2 regions of the Anaerotignum faecicola genome follow, and region 2 is predicted to be linked to the other one. Evidence: riboswitches for the same ligand, from Rfam matches in the RefSeq annotation. Region 2 holds a riboswitch; the other holds the start of a gene.
What was found. Region 2 has a riboswitch for FMN ahead of ribD (bifunctional diaminohydroxyphosphoribosylaminopyrimidine deaminase/5-amino-6-(5-phosphoribosylamino)uracil reductase RibD). Riboswitches for the same ligand answer to the same signal wherever they lie in the genome.
Positions count from the first base shown of each region.

Region 1: linked by a shared signal. The riboswitch ahead of EJE48_RS03845 (ECF transporter S component) and the one ahead of ribD (bifunctional diaminohydroxyphosphoribosylaminopyrimidine deaminase/5-amino-6-(5-phosphoribosylamino)uracil reductase RibD) in region 2 are both predicted to bind FMN.

Region 1 covers NZ_BHVZ01000001.1:798,572-805,871, forward strand. Annotated here, with positions in the region: gene EJE48_RS03825 (phospho-sugar mutase) at 1-955, opposite strand, end outside; gene EJE48_RS03830 (PEGA domain-containing protein) at 999-2,555, opposite strand; gene EJE48_RS03835 (protein kinase family protein) at 2,838-3,827, opposite strand; tRNA gene EJE48_RS03840 (tRNA-Lys) at 4,012-4,084, opposite strand; FMN riboswitch at 4,264-4,414, shown strand; gene EJE48_RS03845 (ECF transporter S component) at 4,564-5,217, shown strand; gene EJE48_RS03850 (pyridoxamine 5'-phosphate oxidase family protein) at 5,254-5,739, shown strand; gene EJE48_RS03855 (CCA tRNA nucleotidyltransferase) at 6,029-7,249, shown strand; gene EJE48_RS03860 (aldo/keto reductase) at 7,263-7,300, shown strand, end outside.
Region 2 covers NZ_BHVZ01000002.1:153,848-161,147, forward strand. Annotated here, with positions in the region: gene EJE48_RS06545 (ATP phosphoribosyltransferase regulatory subunit) at 1-809, opposite strand, end outside; gene ribH (6,7-dimethyl-8-ribityllumazine synthase) at 1,042-1,509, opposite strand; gene EJE48_RS06555 (bifunctional 3,4-dihydroxy-2-butanone-4-phosphate synthase/GTP cyclohydrolase II) at 1,557-2,753, opposite strand; gene EJE48_RS06560 (riboflavin synthase) at 2,769-3,416, opposite strand; gene ribD (bifunctional diaminohydroxyphosphoribosylaminopyrimidine deaminase/5-amino-6-(5-phosphoribosylamino)uracil reductase RibD) at 3,397-4,503, opposite strand; FMN riboswitch at 4,692-4,806, opposite strand; gene EJE48_RS06570 (zf-HC2 domain-containing protein) at 4,949-5,914, opposite strand; gene EJE48_RS06575 (RNA polymerase sigma factor) at 5,911-6,534, opposite strand; tRNA gene EJE48_RS06580 (tRNA-Pro) at 6,645-6,718, opposite strand; tRNA gene EJE48_RS06585 (tRNA-Pro) at 6,837-6,910, opposite strand; gene EJE48_RS06590 (putative polysaccharide biosynthesis protein) at 7,072-7,300, opposite strand, start outside.

The DNA.
Region 1 (7,300 bases), on a different contig from region 2:
TGCCCTCGGAATCCTTCACCATCGCACCCATACGGTCACAGTCGGGGTCTGTCCCAATCAGCACATCCGCGTTCACCTCAGCCGCCAGCTTCCGCGCCAATGTGAACACCTTCGTGTCCTCCGGATTGGGGTAATCCACAGTGGAAAAAGAAGAATCCGGCAGCTCCTGCTCCTTTACGATAAATACATTTTTGAAGCCTGCCTTTGCCAGATTGCGGCGCACCGGCAGATTGCCGGAGCCATGCAGGGGCGTATAAACGATATTCAGCTTATCTCCCATTCTCGCAATCATTTCGGGGTTCATCAGCTGTGCCTGCACGTTTCTGTCAAACGCTTCGTCCACTTCCTCGCCGATGAGGGTATACAGCTTTTTCTCCACAGCCTCCGCCTTTTCCATCCGCTGAATCTGTCCGAAGTTTTCTACGGCGTTCACCTCTGTGATAATCCCCTTATCTCTGGGTGCAACCACCTGTGCGCCGTCTGCCCAATATACCTTATAGCCGTTGTATTCGGGAGGGTTATGGCTTGCCGTCAGCACAACCCCTGCCGTACAGCCCAGCTCTCTCACCGCAAAGGAAAGCATGGGAACGGGGCGCAAAGAGGGATATACATACGCGGGAATCCCGTTTGCCGCAAAAATCAGCCCTGCCACCTCCGCAAATTCGGGAGACATGAAACGGGAATCGTATGCAATCGCTACGCCCTGCTTCTGTGTGCCTTCCTTTTTGATATAATTTGCCAGTCCCTGCGAAGCCTTCCCAACGGTATAGCGGTTCAGTCTGTTGCTGCCGTTGCCGATAATGCCGCGCAGACCGCCTGTCCCGAATTCCAGCTCCTTAAAGAACCGCTCCTTGATTTCGTTTTCGTCTGTAATGCCTCTCAGCTCCGCTTTTGTTTCCTCGTCAATAAAAGGATCCTCCAGCCATTGCTGATATCTTACACGATAGTCTTCCATTCTTCTTTCCTCCTCGAATTTTATCTGAAGCCGTTTCGCTTTTTTATTCCATCGTTGCATGGATTGCCGCCGTTTGGGACGAAATCTGTATGCTCTGCTTATAGCTCTGATAGCCGCTCTTTTCCAGCATCACGTTATAAGAGCCATAGGGCAGATTTACCTGCATCGGTGCTACGCCGTATTCCTCGCCGTTGATATACACCCATGCGCCGTCCACATCCGCCGTAACGGTCAGTGTGCCATATTGCACATCCTTTTGCAGCTCCGCTGTCACATTCAGCGTGTCCTTATCCAGCGTCACATGCTGACTCCATTCCGTATAGCCGTTTTTCAGGATAACCAAATCATATTCTCCCATCGGCAGCACCGCAGGGCTTTCCGCCGCCGCACCGTTGATGTAAAGCTTATAGTCCTTCACATTGGCATTGATGATGATAACACCCATTTTCTCCTGCGCCTTGGAAAGGTCGTAGACCGTTTCCTCGCCTGCCTCCACCACAACGGCATCCTTTCTGGTCTCAATATTCGAGCCGGTCACCGTTACGGTGTGGTGTCCCTCTGCTGTGGCAAGCTGCATCCCCTCTGTAAGCGGAACGGCCTCCGCCTCATCCAGCTGGATTTTGCCGTTTTTCACTGCATCCGTGTTTTCCACCACGATATACCCATGGTATGCCTGCACCTCAACCGACCAGACCGTATCCCCTACCAGTTTCAGCAGAAGCTCGTCGCAGGGTGCTAAGTCCGCCGCATCAATTTCCTCTCCGTCATAGAAAAATACGCTTTCCTTTTCATAGGAATAAGAAAGATTTTCTGCTTTATTCGTCAGCGTCCGCTTCTTGCGGTTGACGGTCAGCCCCGTTGCTTCCTCTGTGCGGATGGCATTACTGCTGTAATCCACGCTGATGAGCGTTTTGCCGTCCTCATCCAGCTCCGCCGCCAGAAGGTCGCCCTCCGCAAGGCTTGCCTTGGAAATCTTGCGTCCGCTTGCGTCCGTCATTTTTGTTTTCTCCGTCAGGAATACGGTTTTCCGCTCCTGCTCCGCAATATCATACGCCAGATATTCGCCGTCTCCGCGGTCTGTCTGAATCAGCAGGGGTGTCCCTGCCTCCTCCTCCACAAGGGGGATTGTCTTGCTCGGGTGAAAGCTGCACCGCACCAGAGAAAATCCGATTCCGCATGCAAGCACCGCCAGAACAATCACCAGTGCAACCGTTTTTTTATTCAGCCCGAAGGATTCGCCCAAGGCAAAAATGCCGCGTCCCTCTCCTTCGTATTCCTCGTCATCGTCCTCCCAATCGTCCTCCTCGCCTTCTTCCGCGGCAGGCGCAGGGAAAACGCCGTCCCTTCTTGTTTCGCCCAGAGCATCCTCCAAAGCATCCGCATCCTCCAGGGTATCCACAAGGGCATCCTCTGTATTTCCATCTGTTTCCGCAGGGTCGTCGAATTTTTCCGATTCAAACACATTCAGAAATTCGTTTGCGTCCCCCAGCTCGTCTGTTTCCTCTTTTTTCTTGATTTCCTTCACCTTATCATTTATCGCATCCAAACGAACGGTAGAACCAAAGTCCTTCTCGTTTTCCTGAAAATGATATTTCTTCATCCTTTTCTCCTCCTTCGGGGAAAATTTTGCAGAGTTCTTCATCCTCTATTTTAATCCCTAGTCAGAGAAGTTGCAACAAAAAAAGTACTTCGCCCATCGCGAAAGTACTCCTAATCATAGCGGAAGGGTTCGGGAAACAAAGAGTTTCCCGAGTAAAATCCGCAAAGGGGGCTTTGCCCACTTGAGGAAAACCGGGAGTTTCAAGGCTTTGCCGCCGGAACTCATCGGTTTATTCTTCTGTCCTGACAAGTCGAAATCCTGATTTCGACTTAGCGTGTTCTCCTAGCAGCCGCCCGCAATGATACTTTTTAAACGAACCCCGTTCAGCTCCTCCTTCGCCGCCGCCGCAAGCCGCTCGCGCATCGCAGGCGAGACACACGTTCTGCGCCGATTATAATATTCATTGATGAGCCGCAGAAATTTCTCCGGATACAGCAGCATCCCCTGCAATAAAATCATATCTCTCTCGGAAAGGGGGCAATGCCTGCCGTAACGCTCCAGCATAGCAGAAATCCCCGCCGCCGTCCCCTCCGTTTTCTTGAAATAGCGGCGGATATATGCCGCAAGGTCTGCCAATGGCAATTCTGCGATACATTTATCGAAATTCCCCACAAAAATCCTGCCATCCGTCTCCTGCCGCAGTGCCTCCCCCTTGTAGGCATTATGGCAGAAGCCGCCCTCCTGCGCCGTCCGTGCGATCGCCTCCGCATAGCCGCCCCTGCATAGCAGCTCCTCTGCCTCTGCCGCCCGTTCCATGTATGGCTCATAATATTGTAATAGCAATAAATCAATCGCGTCATAGCTGCCCCGTTTGTCGTTCCTGCGGCGCACCTTCGCCAGCTCACTCCGCCGTTTGGCGTATAGCTGCGGCAGGCGGTTTTTCTCCCAGTGTGCCGCCTCGCTTGCAAGCCCCTTTGCCGCCGCATGCATCTCGCCTAAGGTTTCCGCCCCCTGCAAAAAGGTCTCCACGCTGTCCTCCGCCAGTGTCCCCTGCGGCAGCACATCCTCCAGAATATAAAGCGTCCCGTCCTGCCGATAAAACGGCTCGCCCTCCAGTGTCGGGTAGCAGCGGCTGATGTTCGCAAAGCCGTTTTCCCTGAGCCGCTTTTTCACATCAAATGCAAGCCGCAGGCTGTCCGTACTGCCGCGCGGCTTTTTCAGCTCGCAAAGCCCCCTGTCTGTCCGGCAGACCAGACCTGTCCGCGTTCTTGTGCCATGGCGCAGCTGCAAGCCGTAGCCCTCTCGCATGATTTTTTCATAGATCTCCTCCATACTTCACTCCCCCTGTTTCACCGCGACCGAACATCGTCTCTGAAACATTCTATGGGGCAAGGGCAAAAAAAAGAACCATTCCCGACCGTACCGAGAATGGCTGTTATCCTTTAAAATATAAAATTATAAAATATAAAAACGGAATGAACCAACCCTAAGTTAATCCATCCCGCTTTTTTCAAGCTGCGCCTTTAGGGACTCGAACCCTAGACCCACTGATTAAGAGTCAGTTGCTCTACCAACTGAGCTAAAGGCGCATAATGTTTGTTTGCTTTGTTTTGCAATTCCTAACTGCAAGAGATATATTATCACGAACTTGTTCTCCTGTCAACAACATTTTTCAAATTTTTTAAAAAATAATTTTTTCACAAATTTTACATTTTCCTCTTGCACGCAACAGCCTTTTGTGTTATGGTTGAAATGTGAAAAATATAACGTGATTCTTCGGGGCAGGGTGCAATTCCCTACCGGCGGTAAAAGTCCGCGACCCTCAGGTATCTTGAAACGCGAAGTGCTGAAAGATGCGAAAGGCTGATATGGTGCAATTCCATAACCGACGGTAACAGTCCGGATGAGAGAAGAAACTTTGATGCTGTTCATGCGTACCTCGCATGAAAATTCGTTTGCGCGTGCAATGCCCCTTGGAATGTGTTCCGAGGGCTTTTTTATTGCAAAAATACAGTGTCAATCGCAAGTCTTAAGAAGAATCCAATCAGAAAAATTGGAGGAATAAAACATGAAAACGAAATTCAAAACCAGAGATTTAACCATGATTGCCATGATGGGTGCCATCTGCTGCATCCTGCTGCATATTGATTTCCCGCTTCCCTTCCTGCCCCCCTTCATGAACTTTGATCTGGCAGGTCTGGTAGAAATCATCGGCGGCTTTGCCATGGGGCCTTTGCAGGCAGTCTGCATCATTCTGGTGAAAATCCTGCTGAAGCTGGCAACAGAGGGTACCTCCTCCGCATTTACGGGCGAGCTGCAAAACTTCCTGCTCAGCTGTGCGTATGTGCTGCCTCCCGTTATCATGTATCACCAGAAAAAATCTAAAAGAACCGCAATCGTCGGCATGGCAATCAGCTCTGTCTTCACAGGCATCGTTGCCATCTTTACCAACCTGTATATCATCATTCCCTTCTATATGGCACTGATGGGACAGGATATGAGCTATTTCGTAGCCATGTGTACCGAGGTCAACCCTCTGATTTCCAATGTATTCACACTGGCAATCCTTGGGATTCTGCCCTTCAACCTGATTAAATGCGGCATCAACTCCGTTGGCGCAATGCTGCTGTATAAGCACTTAAGCCCCATCATCCACGGCAATGCCTCTGCAAAAAATAAAAAGGCAAACGCCATAAAGAAAGCGGACGAAACAAAAATCTGAGTATAAAAAGCACAGAGAAGCAAAGGAGAAACCGAAATGAAATTCAGCTTAGACAAAAACCTTACCTTTGAACAGGCAAAAGCCCTTTTCTTTGAACAGCTGGGTGATTGGAAGATTATGGCGCTTGCCAGCAGCGTAAACGATTACGTTATGGTGCGCAACGTCAGCTGCCTGTTCTACAATGACAAAATCTATTTCAAAACAGACAAGGACTTCCGCAAAACAAAGCAGCTTTACGAAAACCCCAATGTTGCCCTCTGCTATGGCGGCATTCAGGTGGAAGGGACTGCGAAAAACTGCGGTCTGGTTGTGGATGAGCCCGGCAGAGTGTTTGAAGGCCTTTATAAAAAACACCTCTGGGGCAGCTACAATAAATACAGCCACGAGGATTCCGAAATCATCATCGAGGTAACCCCGAAATTCGTTGAGGTCTGGGATACCAGCGAGGATAACTACGCTTATCAGATTTTCATCGACTTCGATAAAAAAGAGGTTACGGTAAAGCCTTACGATAAGAAATAATTCTCGAAATCCCTTGTATTATTTCCCCTATAGAAAAAAAGAGCATCTGTTCTCCGCAGATGTTCTTTTTTTGTATCAGAAATATTTTTATGGTATAATACCCACGGACATATCCGTGGGTTAGCCGCTTACAGCGTCTATCTGCTGTTTTCACAGCAAATTCTACGATTCGCAGGCATAGCCTGCTCATACCATGCCTTGCGGAAGAAAATATCTGCTTCGCAGCTGCTCTCTTCCTCTGCAAACATGGTATAATAAATGCAAAAATTTCCGAAAAGGAGGAGAAGCCTTGCAGAAGCTGAATATTGCCATTCCGCAGGACGCGGTCTGGATTCTGAATAAACTGAATGAGGGCGGTCACGAAGCGTATATCGTCGGGGGCTGTGTCCGCGATTCCATTCTGGGGCGCATACCGCAGGATTGGGATATCACCACCTCCGCCCTGCCCGAGGAAACCAAGACCATCTTCGACCATACCTTTGATACGGGCATCAAGCATGGCACGATTACCGTCGTCCTGCATCATGAAAATTATGAGGTCACAACCTATCGCATCGACGGCGAATATGCCGACTGCCGCCATCCGGACGAGGTCTCCTTCACCAAAAAGCTGAATGAGGATTTGCTCCGCCGCGATTTTACCATGAACGCCATTGCCTATCACCCCAAGGAGGGCTTTCGCGACCCCTTCCATGGGCAGGAGGATATTGCCGCAGGCATGATCCGCGGCGTGGGTGAGCCGGCAAAGCGCTTTCAGGAGGATGCCCTGCGGATGCTGCGCTGTGTGCGCTTTTCCGCGCAGCTTGGCTTTGCGATTGACCCCGAAACATGGGCGGCTCTCTGCGCCAATACGGCGCTGATTCAGAAAATCAGTGCGGAGCGAATTCGCGAGGAGCTGCAAAAGCTCTGGCTTGCCCCCTTTGCGAAAAAAATGCCCCTGCTCTGGGAAAGCGGTCTGCTCGCACAGATAGATGCGACCCTTTCCGCAAGCCTTATCGCAAACAGCCGGACCCTTTTGGAGGAAATTTCCCTTTGTCCGAAGGATAGTATTCTGCGGTGGTGCATTGTTTTGCAGCATTACCCCCTCAGCGAGGTGAAGGGCTTTTTAAGAGGTATGCGGCTCGATAACCACTCCATCAAGCGGATTTCCCTGCTTCTGGATGAGCTGTCCGCGGATTTGCCGACAGAGCCCTATCCGCTCCGCAAAAAGCTCCGCACCATCGGACAGGAGGCAACAGAGCAGCTTCTGCTTCTGCAAAGCATCCTGCGTCCCGCCTCTCCCCACGCCGAAACAAAAGCCGCCTTGGAAAAAATCCTTGCGGCAGGGGATTGCCTTTCTCTGAAAACCCTTGCCCTAACGGGGCAGGATTTGATGGCACTCGGTGCGCCGCACGGCAAAATCCTAGGCACTATCCTTGCAGAGCTGCTGGATATCGTTCTGCATGCGCCCGAAAAAAATACAAAAGAAACGCTGACAACGCTTGCACTTGCGCTGTTGGAAAAACGGTAAGGAGGAAACAGCCATGATTAGTGAAAAAGGATTTATTTTGGAAAACGGTAC
Region 2 (7,300 bases):
CCGTTGATAAAGCCCTGAAAAATGATGCCCGTATAGTAATCCATATCGTTCACGATAGAAAAATCGAGGTTCACCTTTTCCTCATTGCCGCCGATTTTCAGACACCGCAGGATATTTTCCAGCTCCTGCACCGCCTGCTCCATTTTTTCATTACAGCAAAGCGCCTTCGCCTGCGGCAGGGTTTCCTCCAGACTGCCATACAGACTCGCCAGTCCCTCCAATCTCTCAGTCAAATCCGCCGCAACGCCGTTTTCCTTACAAACTGCGCGAATCCCATGGATATTCTTCTCGCTGATGCAATCGAGGATTCTATCCTGCTGTGCATAAGGCAAAGCAACCTCCTCCATCAGCCCTGCCACAAAGCCCATGTGAGAAACATCCAGTATATAAGCGTCGCTGATGACTTTCAGGCTTTTCTGCGCCAGTAAAAGCACCTCAAGCGTGGCGTATGCATCCACCTCGCCGATATATTCCAAGCCAACCTGCATGATTTCCTTGTATTCACCTGCGCCCTTTCTGGCACGATATACATTTTCGTTATAATACACGCGTTCTGCCGTATCTCGGCTTCCCTTCGTATTCTTCACGATAGAAAGGGTCACATCCGGCTTGAGCGCCAAAAGCTTGCCGTCCAGTCCCGTAAAGGTCAGGATGGCTTCGCTGTGCAGAAAGCTTCTGTTCTCCGCATAAAAATCGTACTCCTCAAATTTGCTCATCTTAAATTTTCGATAGCCATATTGTTCAAACAAGGCACGCAGGCTGAAGCTGACCCGCTCCTCTTTTTTCAAAAGCATTTCTTCCGGTTTCATTCAAATTCCACACCCTTTCTGTTCTGAAAATAGTGTATCGCATTTTAACGCTTTAGTCAAGTAGAACGCTAAAGCATATCCCTCAAATTTTACAATATAGTCTACACGTTTTTGTGCATTCTGTCCAGTGGACATTTGTCTTTTTCTGTTTTTTCTGCAATAAAATAGGCTGTTTCTACCTATTTAATAGCAGAAACAGCCTATTTGCCGAATCTATATCCAAAAAGCCCTTTTATTTCTCCAGTTCCCGAATCAGGTTTACCATCTCAATCGCGCTGACCGCACAATCGTAGCCCTTGTTACCTGCTTTTGTGCCGGCACGTTCAATCGCCTGTTCGATGTTTTCCGTTGTCAGCACACCAAACATCACAGGAATGCCTGTTTCCAGAGAAACCGCCGCAATCCCCTTGGAAACCTCGTTGCAGACAAAATCATAATGGCTGGTGGAGCCACGGATGACTGCGCCCAAGCAAATCACAGCATCATATTTGCCGCTTTTCGCCATTTTGGATGCAATCAGGGGAATTTCAAATGCGCCGGGCACCCATGCCACGTTGACATCCTCTTCCGCTACATCATGCCGCACCAGACCGTCCATCGCACCGCTCAACAGCTTTGCTGTGATAAATTCGTTGAATCTTGCCGCTACAATACCGATTTTAATCTGCTTCGATACCAGTTTACCTTCAAATGTTTTCATTTTTATTCCCTCTTTTCTTTCATTTTTTCCTTCATATTTCAGATTCTTTAATATTTCAGATAATGTCCCATGCGTTCCTGTTTTGTTTTCAGATAGAATAAATCATGTGTTGTTGCATCCATCTGGATCGGCACGCGCTCCGTAATTTCAATCCCAAATTCCTCCAGCTGATATACCTTATCGGGATTGTTAGTCAAAAGACGCATGCTTTTTACGCCCAATTCGCGCAGAATCTGTGCGCCGATATAGTATTCTCTCTGGTCGCCCTTGAAGCCAAGGGAAAGATTTGCTTCCAAGGTATCCATACCCTGCTCCTGCAATTCATAGGCGCGCAGCTTATTGATTAAGCCGATACCACGCCCCTCCTGCCGCATATAAAGCAGGATGCCGCGTCCTTCCTTTTCAATCTGCGTCATAGCAGCGGCAAACTGCTGTCCGCAGTCGCACCGCAGGGAGCCGAAGGTATCCCCTGTCAGGCACTCGGAATGAACTCTGCAAAGCACATCCTTGCCATCACCGATATCGCCCTTTACCAGTGCTACATGATGCTCGCCATTCAGCAGATTGACGAAGCCATACGCCATAAAATCGCCGTATTTTGTGGGCATTTTAACAGCTGCCTTCTGTTCTACCAGCTTTTCATGGCATTTGCGGTAATTCTGCAAATCCCGAATGGTAATGAATTTGATATCCCATTGCTTTGCCAGCTTCATCAGCTCAGGCGTACGCATCATGGTACCATCCTCACGCATGATTTCGCAGCACAGCCCACACTCCTTCAAGCCTGCCAGTCTGCATAAATCAACGGTTGCTTCGGTATGCCCTTCCCGTTCCAGAACGCCGTTTTTCTTTGCCAGGAGAGGGAACATGTGACCCGGTCTGCGGAAATCCTCAGGCTTTGCATCATCCGAAACGCATGCAAGCGCTGTGATAGAGCGTTCTGCCGCAGAAATGCCTGTTGTGGTTGCCACATGGTCGATGGAAACCGTAAATGCTGTTTCGTGATTATCCGTATTCTGCTGTACCATCTGCGGAATCCGCAATTTCCGCACATATTCCTCAGACATAGGCATACAAATCAAGCCCTTGCCATAGCATGCCATGAAGTTGATGTTTTCTGTGGTTGCAAATTCTGCCGCGCAGATGAAATCCCCTTCGTTTTCTCTATCGGGATCATCTGTTACCAAAATGATTTTGCCGTTGCGCAATTCCTCCAACGCTTCCTCTACTGTGTTAAACTGCATGATGTATTCTCCTCCTTAAAATCCGTATTTCGATAAAAAATCCATTGTAATTGTATTTTTCGGCTGCTGCTCTGCTTTCGGGCAAACCAGCTTTTCTACATATTTTCCAATGATATCCGTTTCCAGATTTACCAAATCGCCTTCTCTGCGGTTCTTCAAAATGGTTTGGCTGACCGTATGCGGAATGGCAGAAATGGAAAACTCGCTTTCTCCGACCTCCGCCACTGTCAGGCTAATGCCATCAATGGTTATGGAGCCCTTTTCAACGATATATCGCATCAGCTCCGCCTTCGCCTGTATGGTATACCAAATGGCTGTATCATCCCGACGCACGCGGATCACCTTTCCCACACCGTCTACATGGCCTGCAACAATATGCCCGCCAAAGCGTCCGTCTGCCGCCATGGCTCTTTCCAGATTCACAGGCGTTCCCATTGTCAGCCCTGCCAGAGAGGAACGGTTCAGCGTTTCGTGCATCACATCTGCGGAAAAGCCATGCGAAAACAGCTCCGTTACTGTCAGGCAAATGCCGTTGACCGCAATGCTGTCACCGATTTTGGTTCCCTCCAAAACCGTATCCGCATGAATGGTCAAGACCGCAGAATGCTGTCCGTGCTTGATTCTCTCAACCCTTCCGATTTCCTCAACAATTCCCGTGAACATCTCTGCTCACCTCGCTCTCTATCAGAAAATCCTCTCCCAGAGGAATGATTTTGCTGTTCTTTAAATAAAATGCCTCTGCTGGCGTTGCAACGCCCTGCCCCTCGATAGGGGTTTTTGCCGTCCGTCCGCCGAATAATTTCGGTGCGATATATGCCTGTACCTTTTGCACAATGCCTTCCTCCAATGCTGTCCAATGGAGTGTACCGCCGCCCTCTATCAGAATGCTGTCAATTTCCTGCTCCCCTAATTTTTGCATCAATTCCTGCAAATCAACATGCCCGTTTTTTTCGTTCACCTGTAGGATTTGACAGCCTGCCGCCAGATATGCCTCCTGTTTTTCCCTATCCGCACAGCAGGTTGCAAGGATGGTCGGTATTTCCTTCGCCGTTGCAACAATTTGCGTATCCAACGGTGTGCGAAGGTGTGTATCGCAAATAATGCGAATCGGGTTTTTTCCGCCCTCCATCCTGCAATTTAACATAGGGTTATCTGCCAATACCGTTCCCACACCCACCATAATTGCAGTATATTTATGCCTTTGCTCTTGCACATGTGCTCTTGCCGTTTCCGATGTAATCCATTTAGATGCACCTGTGTAGGTTGCAATTTTTCCGTCCATCGTCATCGCATATTTCATTACCACAAAGGGACGCTTTGTTTGAATATAGTGGAAAAACACCTCATTCAAGCGATCACATTCCTCCTCCAGCATGTGCTCCGTTACCTCTATGCCATGCTCTCGTAAAATCCGAATTCCCTTTCCTGCCACAAGCGGATTGGGGTCTGCCGAACCGACCACCACGCGCCGAATGCCTGCCTCCAGAATGGCATCTACACAGGGCGGCTGTCTGCCCTGATGGCAGCAAGGCTCTAATGTGACATAAAGCGTCGCTCCCTGCGGCGATTTTTTGCAATTTGCCAATGCGTTTCGCTCTGCATGCGGCTCACCGCATTTTTCATGCCACCCCTGACCGATGATTTCACCATCCTTCACAAGCACTGCCCCTACCATCGGGTTCGGTGCCGTCCATCCGAGCCCATTTTTCGCAAGCATGAGTGCAAGCTCCATATATTCTGAATCCTTCATAGAATCCCTCCAGACAGATTTCAAAAATACAAAATAAGAAATGCTCCGAACAGAATCGCTCAGAGCATCAGAAACACACACACCAAAAGACTCCCTGTGCCAAAATAAGAAAAGCTCCGGAATGTTCAAAAACAATCCAGAGCAGATATCTCAAAAAGACACAGAAAAGAAACACTTTTCCTGCATTCATCCATCTTCTTTCATCCAGACTATACTGTCGGCTTCGGAGTTTCACCGAATCATGCCTTGCGGCTCGTGGGCTGTACCACCGGTAGGGACTTTCACCCTGCCCTGAAGATTCTATTTATTTACGAGACCAGTATATGCGTTTGTCAGAGATTTGTCAAGCTATTTTTTGCAAAACATATCAAAATTCTCTGTCCCCAAGAAAATTTCAGCAAAAAAAGAACACGGCTTTTCTCGTAAAAATCCACCGTGTCCCTTTTTATTTTTCCGTTACCGAAATGCTGATTGTGTGCGATGCACCGTCCGCCTCGCCTTGGAAAAGCGCCTGTATTTCGCCCAGCTTGCCGACCTGCTCCAGAAAATCTGCATAATTTGCCACAGGAATCACCGCCTGAATCACATCATCCACACTGCTTCCCTCATAACCGCCGGCTTCCTCTATGCTCTTGCGAATTGCCTGCAAGGCTGTCTCCTTTTCTGCCACCTGAAGTGTCATGCTGTCCGCCGCATTGCTGTCCGCAGCGCGTGTGCCGCTCACCAATGTCTCGCTGTCCATCGCATTTTCCGCTTCACTTGCATATAAAGCTGCTTTCGGCATGGTTGCCGCTCCCTCCGACCGAAAAGACTTTGCCGTTTCCTTCGGAGTTGTTTCCTTCGGAGTTGCTTCTTTGGGTGTAGTTTCTTTTGGTGCCGTTTTCTGCGAAACAGGTTTTTTTACTTTCTTTGTTTCCTGCTCAGAAAAATCCTCCTTGGTATCGGATTTTTCCGCCGCATTGTTCTCTGTCGCGCTGTCCGCCGCAATCTGTTCTGCCGCTTCCTCGCCCGTATCCGCCGTCAGCGCAGTATTCTCAAACAGAATCTGCTCTATCTCCTCGTTCTGGTTCTGCCGCATTTCCAGCATCCCCCTCGTGCCGCCTGCTACCACAACCACAAGCACCGCCGCCGCGATCATGCTCATCTGCTTCCAGCCATGCTTCTTCTTTGCAGGGAAAGGCACAATCTTGCGTTCCGCCTGCAGCTTCTGCATCAGCTCTGTATGATAGCCTTCAGGGAGTTCCTCGTCAGGAAGGCTTGCCAAAGCGTTTTTCATTTCCTTCTGCTGCGCCAGCTCTTCTCTGCAAGCCGCACAGCCTTCCAAATGCGTTTCGATTTCTGCTGTTTCCTCTGCCGTGGTTTTGTTTTCCAAATACGCCCAGAGCAGCTTTTTCACTTTATCACAATTCATTGCCTTCCCTCCTTTCCTCTCTTATGACGAATAAAATGTGCATCTTGTTCCCGTAATTTTAAAATTTCCTGCTTTAATTGATTTCGCCCACGGGAAATACGGCTCTTCACTGTCCCTAGCGTAAGCTCCAGAATCTCCGCGATTTCCTCGTAGGAAAGCCCCTTGATATCCCGCAGGATAACCGCCACCTTATGCTCCGGTGAAAGGCTCTCCAATGCCTGTAAAATCTCGCTTTTCTGCTCCTCTCGAAGCATGCTTTCCTCCGGTGTTTCGCCCGCATCCGCAACCTGCCGCTGCATGCTGCCTTCCTCGCTTTCCAGCTCTTCCTCTAACGAAAAGCTCTGCCTGCCCTTCCGCTTTCGCATTTCATCAATGCAGGTGTTCGCCGTAATGCGGTAAATCCAGGTAGAAAACTGCGACCGCTCGTCAAAATTCCCGATATTCCGATACGCCTTCAGAAACACCTCCTGCGAAATATCCTTCGCATCCTCGCTGTGGTTCATCATGCGCAGTGCCACGTTATAAACGATCTTTTCATGCTGTAAAATGAGTTCCTCAAAGGCGTGCATGTCCCCCTGCTTCGCCCTCTTGACCAATCGTACCTCGTTCTGGTCGGTCATAAACGGTTCACCTCCGTAGGCCGTGCCGATTCTCTCTTTTTTCCAATTTTTTTCAAATCACTGCCGAATATGAAAAAAGAGACGAATCATATTCGTCTCTTAAACTGCCCTCGAGGCGACAGGATTTGAACCTGCGACCTCTACATCCCTAATGTAGCGCTCTACCAAGCTGAGCCACGCCTCGATATTCCTACCGCTTATTCAGCGGCTTAATTATGATACCACAGGATTATATTCCTGTCAATTCTTTTTTCTTCTTTCAAAAGCTTCCGAAAGAATTTTTTATAAATCTTTTATAAAAATCGAGGCGACAGGATTTGAACCTGCGACCTCTACATCCCTAATGTAGCGCTCTACCAAGCTGAGCCACGCCTCGATATTTTTTACCGCTTTTGTTCAGCGACTTTTACATATTACCACAGGATATTCTTTCTGTCAACAACAGATTTTATATTTTTTCAAAATGTATCCGAAAAAATCCCTTTTATAGAAAAATCCACCGAACCTTCCGCAAAATCATTCGGTGGATTTCTGTTTTTATAACAAATGCAGCCGTCTGCAAACGCGAATCAGCTTGCCGCCGCCGGGTACTGTCTGCAAGTCCTCCTCCACGATGCCCTTGATGAGCAGCATCACCAGACCATACACCGCAACCGCAATGCAGATTGCAAGCAGTGTCGCGATGGTGTTGCTCTGCAAAAGCTGATAGAACACATGATAGCTGCCAAGTGTTGCCGCCGCCATGGCAGCAGAGCCGATAATCGGC